Regions from separate parts of the Nicoliella sp. ESL1120 genome, predicted to be linked through region 2. Evidence: riboswitches for the same ligand, from Rfam matches in the RefSeq annotation. Region 2 holds a riboswitch; each other region holds the start of a gene.
What was found. Region 2 has a riboswitch for thiamine pyrophosphate ahead of ACSYTE_RS02625 (ECF transporter S component). Riboswitches for the same ligand answer to the same signal wherever they lie in the genome.
Positions count from the first base shown of each region.

Region 1 (2,204 bases), on a different replicon from region 2:
AGCATAGATAGTCCCACAGATAATCCCGACGAGTGTTACGATAATAATTTGTTGTAAATTCCAGTGTGGAGTTCTTAATTTCATAGTAAGTTACCTCGACATTGGTTTTCTAATACGTTTTTGTTCCAATCAGCCCAAGTGGTTTGCTTGAATGAAGCATCAAAGAAGTACCATTCGAACATACAACTTCTTAAGAAGCTTTCCTTGATTTCAGCTAACTTTTCTGGGGAGCATTTTTCAGCTTCGCGGTCCATGACTGCTAAGAAACCATCTGATACTTGTTGATAGTCATCGCCTTCAAGACAGTCTAGCCAGCCATGGAAGGGGTTGTCCTTAGTCACTTTGTTCGTACTAGCAAGGTATTTGATCAATTCTACATATACCCAGACCCCAGCTTCAAATGGTGCTAAAATTTCAATGGCATTTCTAGTTTTGATTGGGTCTAAAAGGTGGTGGGTGTATAAGTATGTGACTGGTTCCATCTTAGCAGTTTTGATGGTATCCCAATCTTCATCGGTCATCCCTTCGAAAACGTCTTCATCGATTCCCAAGTGATCACTCAACAACTTAGCAAAATCTTTTTGATCGGTGAATTGATCGCTATAGATAATTAAGTATGCTTGGACGATCGTTTCAGTGTTACCGTATTGAAGGTCTTGAGAAACATAGTAATCCAATGCCTTTGGATCTAGATTGTTATCCAATACTCCTTGGATAAAATCACACTTTTTGATTGATTCTAGAAATGGTTGTGCTTCTTTGATTAATTCTTGTGAAAATGACATTTTATCAAACTCCCTACATTAATTGATTGTGTTTAACTGACGTTTGAAAATACTATTTTTATTAAATCAAAAAGGACCACTCCTATTCTTTTAATAGTTTGCGGTCCCTAGTCTTTTTAGTAGTAATAAAAATAGTATCTAACACGATTAATCGTGTAGACAATGACTAAGCGGTCTCCCTTCGTCAGTACTAACTGCATCAGGTTCCATGAGTACTTCTCAGCCGAATTTAATCAGCGCCCCAGACCACATATTTAATTTACGAGTTAATGATATTATTAAATGATACGAATGTCAAGATACTTTTTATTTTTATAAGTGTACCGAATCAGTTTCATCCAAGTATTCTTCAACCATATCGTCGATGATTTTGAAAATGATTTCCTTATCTTTAACACTAACTGGAACGATGCGGATATTTTGCACATCATCCTTAGTAATTGATTCCAGGTTAATTGGTTGGTTTTCACTTTCTAAAACGACTTTATATAGTGCTGCTTGATCTTGTGATTTAAATTTTAATGATAAATTGATTTGTTTAAATAGTTTAATTAAATAGTCTGCCGTAGCATAGTGATCATTGATGATATCAACGTAGTTAGTATTCAAAACACCGTGATGATCTGTTTGAAAGTAATTAGCGTAAGCTAAGGCTTCCTTGATATATTCACTTGGTAGCGTGTTATTAGTCAAGTTTGTCTTTAATTGTGTATATTGACTCATAATATTACCTCCCTTTTATTCTATGTATGCTATATGCTAAATTATTTATCCAGTATAGCTCATTCAATTTTAAAATTCAAACATTAAGACGGTTTAAGTTTAAAATTGGTTCGGTCTAATTTGAAATGTGGTTGCATGAAATTGTTTATCGCTGTACTTTTAAACGGTGACTGGATTATACTTTAAACATATGAAAGGATGATTGAAATGACTAAAAAAATATTGATTACACCAGCAATTAATCGTTTTGTGGGTCAAGAAATTAAGGATAAGGGTTTCGAACCAGTCGTTGTTGATGGTCAAGATGCTCAGTTGATTTTAGATAAAGCTAGCGATGTTGATGGAATTATTTTAATGGCAGATCCGTTTCCGAATTCGATGTTCGCTAAAATGCCGAATTTAAAGGTTTTAGCTCGACAAGGCGTGGGGTATGATAATGTTGATGCTAAGTTTGCTGCTGAAAACGGGGTTTGGGTTTCAAATACCCCTGGTGGAAATGCAGTGGAAGTGGCTGAAAATGCGATTGCCGATATGCTAATTTTATCTAAGCATTTATTTACGATCTCCACTAAAATGCGTGAGGGTGATAGCTCTTATGGCGAAAAGCAGATGGCAACACAAATTAGTGGTAAAACCCTTGGGATCGTTGGTTACGGTCATATCGGTCAACAAGTTGCTAAGATGGCAGCTGGATTT
Region 1 is NZ_CP196384.1:130,213-132,416, reverse strand. Features, by position in the region: gene ACSYTE_RS07550 (ECF transporter S component) at 1-84, opposite strand, end outside; gene ACSYTE_RS07545 (TenA family protein) at 81-785, opposite strand; TPP riboswitch at 945-1,039, opposite strand; gene ACSYTE_RS07540 (hypothetical protein) at 1,098-1,508, opposite strand; gene ACSYTE_RS07535 (phosphoglycerate dehydrogenase) at 1,716-2,204, shown strand, end outside.
Region 1: linked by a shared signal. The riboswitch ahead of ACSYTE_RS07545 (TenA family protein) and the one ahead of ACSYTE_RS02625 (ECF transporter S component) in region 2 are both predicted to bind thiamine pyrophosphate.

Region 2 (2,204 bases):
TCCAGCCATTCGTCTCCTGTGCTTTTCTGACCACCAGGTACAATGACATTAACTTGGCTGTGGATGCCACCTTCATTTTTTGATTAATGTTTTTAGCATAGATGACCTGTCCGTTCGTAGCATCGATCGCAATTGCAGCCGCTGCATTCTTCATCTTATAGTTTCCAGGAACAATATTATTAGTAGTGATTCCTGATGCACCATCGTCATAGTTATAATCATAATTATAATCAGCACTGACATTAACTGTTTTTGTCGAAACAACATCTAAAAATGGAGTAATTTCTGATGCTGATGCTAATCCGACAACAGCAGTTAATACAATTGCCATCTTTTTAAAATTCTTTTTAAGATCCATTTAACCAACCCTTCTCTGATTTCGATATCCTAAATAATAAGTTAACACCTTAGCACTTTATTAACAATTGATTATTGATAAATGTAAACGAAGTGTTATTTAAGATTTATGCCTGTAATATTCAAACTTGCATTTAAGAAAAAATTAAGTTATACTGTTCTAGTTAATTAAATAGATAGATGTTTGGGGTGCCTTTTTTGGCTGAGATGATACCCATTGAACCTGATCCAGTCCGTACTGGTGGAGGGAAACGTTTTATCAATGGTGTACATATTCCGAAAGGGACCTCAGTATTTGAGGTCCCTTTTTTCTGTCTATCTAAAATAATTGTTTAATTTATTGAAGGGAAGGATTTTCCATGTCTAAAAAATGGAGTCTTAGAAACATTATTTTAATTGCATTGATCGCAATTGTCTGTGGGGTTATTTTCTGGTTGACTAGTTTTATCTATAACGCATTAACACTAGTTTTAACACCAATTGGTCTTGCTCCCGCAGCAAACGATATTTCACTTGGTCTTTGGATCGTTGCTGGTCCATTAGCAGGGGCTATTTTCAGAATGCCTGGTGTTTCCATTTTCTCAGAAGTTGCTGGAGCCGTTGTTGAAATGTTCTTGGGTGACCAATGGGGAGTTATGAACGTTGTCTCAGGTTTAATTCAAGGTGCCGGAGCAGAATTAGGTTTTGCAGTTACTGGTTACAAGAAGTACGGCCACTTCCAATTATTGTTAGGTAGTATCTTCACTACCATCATTACTTTTACTTGGGATTGGTTCAAGAATGGATACAACGCATACGGTTTTGGAATGTTGATCTTCTTATTCATCGTTAGATTTATTTCAATCTGGGTATTTAGTGACCCAATTCCATTGGCCATCAAGAAGCTCCTAAACAGAAGCCACGCCATTGCATAATCATTTTAACGATTCAATGCTTCATAAATTTAAATGAATTTAAAGCACTTATAAAGCCAAGCTTGTAAGTGCTTTATTTTTAAATTACCAGGAGGAATTAACCATGACCACCGTTTCAGTTAGTCATTTTACATTTACCTACCAGCATCGCTCACAACCAGTATTAGAAGACGTGAACCTAACCTTTCCGAACGAAAAAATTAGCTTGATCGCTGGACCATCTGGAACTGGTAAATCGACGCTTTTAAAGTCAATTGCCGGTTTATATCCTGAGTTTGCCAATGGTGATTACACTGGTGAAATTAAAATTGGTGACAAGGAGATCAAAGACATTGCCCCTACTGACTTCAGCGGATATGTATCAATGATGTTTCAAAACCCCAATCAACAGTTTACGATGACGAACGTATATGATGAACTCCAATTTGCACTTGAGAATAGACAGTTAGATCCTAAAATCATCCCCCAACGAATCGATGATGCACTAGAATTCGTGAACATCACTAAGTTAAAGCACCGTGACTTGAACGCCCTATCCGGTGGTGAAAAACAAAAGGTCGCCTTAGCCATCATCATCGCAATGGATTCCGACGTTATTTTATTGGACGAACCATTTGCGAGTCTAGATCGTCAATCGCGAAGTGATCTGCTATATCAATTGACCCGCTTACGTGATCAAAAGAATAAAACGATCATCTTAGTGGACCATGACCTTTCTGGTTACGACGACATTGTCGATACGTTCTTCTACCTGAAACCCAACCAATTTCAAATTCAACAGTTAAGTAATGCAGAGGTCCAAAAACTATTAGTACCATTTGATAATCAAGAGTTAGCGGCCGTCCACTTCCCGATTCCCGATAATAACGAACCAGCCGATCTGATCTTAAACAGTTGTGAACTAAAGCAAAACCAAGGCGTATTGCTAAAGGC
Region 2 is NZ_CP196383.1:659,254-661,457, reverse strand. Features, by position in the region: gene ACSYTE_RS02630 (D-alanyl-D-alanine carboxypeptidase family protein) at 1-358, opposite strand, end outside; TPP riboswitch at 533-624, shown strand; gene ACSYTE_RS02625 (ECF transporter S component) at 717-1,271, shown strand; gene ACSYTE_RS02620 (ABC transporter ATP-binding protein) at 1,375-2,204, shown strand, end outside.

Region 3 (2,204 bases), on a different replicon from region 2:
ATGAAACCTTACTTCGCATCTTACTATTCTACATTGGTGCATTGGTGGTAATTATGGGAATTATTCCATGGACTTCACTTTCACCAGATAAAAGTCCATTCGTTCAAGTTTTCCAATTGGTTGGAATTCCAGCTGCTGCAGCTGTGATCAACTTTGTGGTTCTAACTTCTGCTGCTTCGGCATTAAATAGCTGTATCTTCTCAGCTGGTCGTCACTTTTACCAACTAGCGACTGAAGCAAAGGAAGGCAGCTTCATGAAGGAAAAGTTTGGTAAAATCTCTAATTCTGGGGTTCCGGCAGCTGCCATTTTACTATCAGCTAGTTTGGCATTGATCACTCCAATTATGAGCCTTAGTGCAGCGACTGGAGCAGTCTTTACAATCGTAACTGGTGCATCTAGTGATATGTATATCTTGGTATACGCATTAACAATGCTTGCACATCGGAAATATCGTCAATCAAGTGATTATATTGAAAATGGGTTTAAAATGCCTTGGTACAATGTTACCAGTCCGCTCACCATCGCTTTCTTTTTGGTAATCTTCGCTAGTTTATTCTTCATTCCCGATGATGTTGTAGGTGCCATTGCTGCAATTGTATGGGCAGTTGGATTTGGTGGATATGTATTGATTAGCCAAAGAAAATCAGAAGCAAGTATAAATGGATAATATTAAAAAATATCTTATTATCGATCGATAATAAGATATTTTTTTGTTGCTAGCTTTTTATCAAATTGTCCTTGGCTTAAAATTTTATTATTGACAAATTTTTCACCTTAATGTTAATATAAGGTTGTTCAAAATTAAATATTTATCACATTGTATCTGGGGTGCCAAGTAATTGGCTGAGATTATACCCATTGAACCTGATTTGGTTAATACCAGCGAAGGGAGATGCAGTTCTTTTATCGCTGATTAATTATCGAATAATTAGGACGGTTCTCCTGGGTTTTACTAGGGGAACCGTTTTTTTATTTACAATTGTGATGATAATTTAAACACTGGGGTGCCAAGTAATTGGCTGAGATTATACTCATTGAACCTGATGTAGTTGATACTACCGAAGGAAGGGGTTTAATCTTAACTAGTGCGTTAAAAAACCTCCTTTCTTGGGTCTAGAAAGGAGGTTTTTATTTTGGTAACCATTAATGGAAAGCCAGTGGAAGCATTGGCGGGAAAACCGCTATCATTCTTATTGGCTCAATATGCTCAGCATCAAGATAACGTTGTGGTCGAATTAAACGGATCAATCGTCCATCGCAATGAAATCGATGGAATTACTTTAAATCCAAATGATCACGTTGAATTAATTTCTTTCGTAGGAGGTGGTTAGCAATGACGGTTCAAATTGATGGAATCAGTGTTGAAGATTTTTTTATGCAGATGAAGGATCGTAATGTTGATAACTCGTATCAGGCCCTAAAGAATGCACACGTTACGATTGCAGGTTCAGGCGGGTTAGGATCTAACATTGCAATTGCATTGGCGCGTTCTGGTGTGGGCCATTTGACCCTAATCGATTTTGACGATGTGGAATTAAGCAACTTGAACCGCCAACAGTTCAAGTTCAGTCAAATTGGGATGCCAAAGGTCACTGCATTAAAGCAAAATTTATTAGAATTTAATCCCTTTATTAAAGTGGATGCGATTAAAACAAAGGTCAGTGCTGAAAATATTGAGCAACTCTTTGCTGACTGTGACATTATTTGTGAAGCTTTTGATAACCCTGCTGCCAAGGCGATGCTACTCGATGGGGCGACCAGTGCTTTTCCAGATAAATCATTAGTAATGGGCAACGGATTAGCGGGGGTCCATGGTGCAAATCAAATTCAAACCAAACAACAATCCCCAAACGTCTACATTAGTGGTGATGGCCAGACGAGTGGATCAGAGGGATTGATGGCACCACGGGTAATTATTTGTGCCGGTCATCAAGCAAACGCAATTTTAAGATTACTCATGCAACTACCAGTGGTTGAAAATAAGGAGGAAATTTAACATGGCAATTAAAGACGATTTAGTAATTAACGGACACCATTTTACATCACGGTTTATCTTAGGTTCAGGTAAATATTCATACGACCTAATTGATGCTGCAGTTCATAATGCCAAGGCTGAAATTATCACAATGGCATTGCGGAGAACCGAAGCAGCAGCCGAAAATATCTTAAACTTTATTCCAGAAAATGTCACTATCTTACCGAA
Region 3 is NZ_CP196384.1:37,721-39,924, forward strand. Features, by position in the region: gene ACSYTE_RS06990 (amino acid permease) at 1-668, shown strand, start outside; TPP riboswitch at 816-909, shown strand; TPP riboswitch at 992-1,086, shown strand; gene thiS (sulfur carrier protein ThiS) at 1,135-1,332, shown strand; gene thiF (sulfur carrier protein ThiS adenylyltransferase ThiF) at 1,335-1,997, shown strand; gene ACSYTE_RS07005 (thiazole synthase) at 1,999-2,204, shown strand, end outside.
Region 3: linked by a shared signal. The riboswitch ahead of thiS (sulfur carrier protein ThiS) and the one ahead of ACSYTE_RS02625 (ECF transporter S component) in region 2 are both predicted to bind thiamine pyrophosphate.

Region 4 (2,204 bases), on a different replicon from region 2:
TGATGACAAGATTGATCCCGCTGCTTCACCAGCAATTCCCTTTTCCATTCTCTTTTGGTCCACCTTAGTATTAGTTACATCAGCCGATGCTTCATATACTCCCAATGCCTCAATAATCGCCACACAGTAGGCAATGAAGAACGTTAAGAAGATGGTCCAATTAAACTTCAACATCCCATAAGGAAGGATGTGTGGTAAACCGAACAGTGGCTTAGAACCAACCGCTGATAGATTGATCATGCCAGTCAATCCTGCAATCAGATCACCAGCTACCAATGCAATTAAAAATGAATAGCGATGCCAAGCACCCTTTCCAAAAATCGATAAAAAGACTACGATTCCTGCGGTTACAATTGCTACGAATAAGGTCTTGGGTGATGCAAATGATGCTGCAGTCGGGTCCCCACCTAAAAATTCCGCTAGTGTAAAACTAGCTAATGAGACCCCCACTAAAAAGATAATCGTTCCAGTGATTGCTGGTCGAAGCCATTTAGTTAACTTGGACAATAAACCAGTAACCGCTAAAAAGAAGGCTAAGATCGCACTTAGTAAAATCGATCCGCCAGCTGCGGGTAACGTCCCCGTTTTTCCAGCATTGATCATCAACGCATCAAAAGCTGCGGATGGTCCCTGCACAATTGGAAGGCGAACTAACTTAGTGGCTTGAATAATCGTTACTAACCCAGATGCAATAAAAATTGCATTAACTAAATTAGTCGATAAGCTCAGTGATAACCCAGCTGTTGAAGCCACAAAAATTGGATCTAACCATACATTTGAAACAAAAATATGTTGAATACTTGCAAGAAACGTTTGCCCCCATTTTAAGTTTGCGGGATCCAAACTTTGCTTTTCCTGTTCATTATTCATGAAAACATCTCTCCTTAAGCATTTTGGCTTAATTAAACTGAGAACCCAATTCACAACAAAAAATTGGATAGTTTTTACCCACCATAAAAAGAATTGGATAGTTTTCATAAATATCCGCTGCATTCCTACGCTGGTACTAACCAGATCAGGTTCATTAGGGTCAAGGTTTTGATTAACCTAGTCTCAGCCGAACGGCTCCCCTTGCAGTTAATTAAGTAATTTGAGTATAGCATAATCAAACAACAAGCAAAAGTGACATTTTTAGATAAATGTTTCAAAAAATAGTGGATACTATAGTAACAAAAAAGTTATTTTATTTTTAGTGAACCAACCAATTCGCCTCCTAAAGAGTTGATTTAGCCATCATCCAAATTGTTATCAAAGCATAAAAAATAACCACCTTACGAAATTCGCAAGATGGTTATTTCATTATTTATTTTTTATAGCACTTTTTCCAAGAATGATTGTAATCTGGCATTTTTAGGATGATCAAAGATTTCTTCAGGCGTTCCTGATTCCAAAATCTTACCGTCATCAACAAAGACCACGCGGTCCGCAACTTCACGGGCAAAGCCCATTTCATGGGTTACGACCACCATTGTCATTCCATCCTTAGCCAAACGCTTCATTACTTGCAAAACATCACCAACCATTTCTGGATCAAGGGCACTGGTGGGTTCGTCAAATAACATGATGTCTGGCTTCATGGCTAAAGCACGGGCAATGGCGATCCGTTGTTTTTGACCACCAGAAAGTGATTGCACCTTTGCATCAAATTTTTGGGAAAGGTTAACAACTTCCAAGAGTTTCTTGGCTTGTTCAGCAGCTTCTTCCTTAGTTTCCTTCTTTAACTCAACTGGTGCTAACATGATGTTGTCACCAACTGAAAGATTGTTAAAGAGGTTGAAATGTTGGAACACCATCCCGATGTTTTCACGAACCTTATTCATATCGGTCTTTGGGTCTGCGATGTCCTTCCCATCAATGATTACGGAACCAGAGGTTGGTTCTTCCAACTTATTCAAGGTTCTTAATAACGTACTTTTCCCAGATCCGGATGGTCCGATAATTACGACCACTTCGTTTTTTTGAACTTGAAAGTCAACGTTCTTTAAAACGTGGTTGCTCCCGTAGTTCTTGACTAGGTTTTTAACGTCTACTTTAATCATAATCTAGTTCTCCTTTCACCCCATTTAGATAACCAGGTCAACAGCGTGATCACGATTAAGTAAATCAAAGCAACAATTGTCCAGACCTTAAATCCTTCAAGGTTTCTTGCGATAATAATTTTACCAGTTTGGGTTAATTCTAGAATTCCAATAATTGATAGGATT
Region 4 is NZ_CP196384.1:193,276-195,479, forward strand. Features, by position in the region: gene ACSYTE_RS07855 (uracil-xanthine permease family protein) at 1-870, opposite strand, end outside; TPP riboswitch at 976-1,082, opposite strand; gene ACSYTE_RS07860 (amino acid ABC transporter ATP-binding protein) at 1,311-2,039, opposite strand; gene ACSYTE_RS07865 (amino acid ABC transporter substrate-binding protein/permease) at 2,036-2,204, opposite strand, start outside.
Region 4: linked by a shared signal. The riboswitch ahead of ACSYTE_RS07855 (uracil-xanthine permease family protein) and the one ahead of ACSYTE_RS02625 (ECF transporter S component) in region 2 are both predicted to bind thiamine pyrophosphate.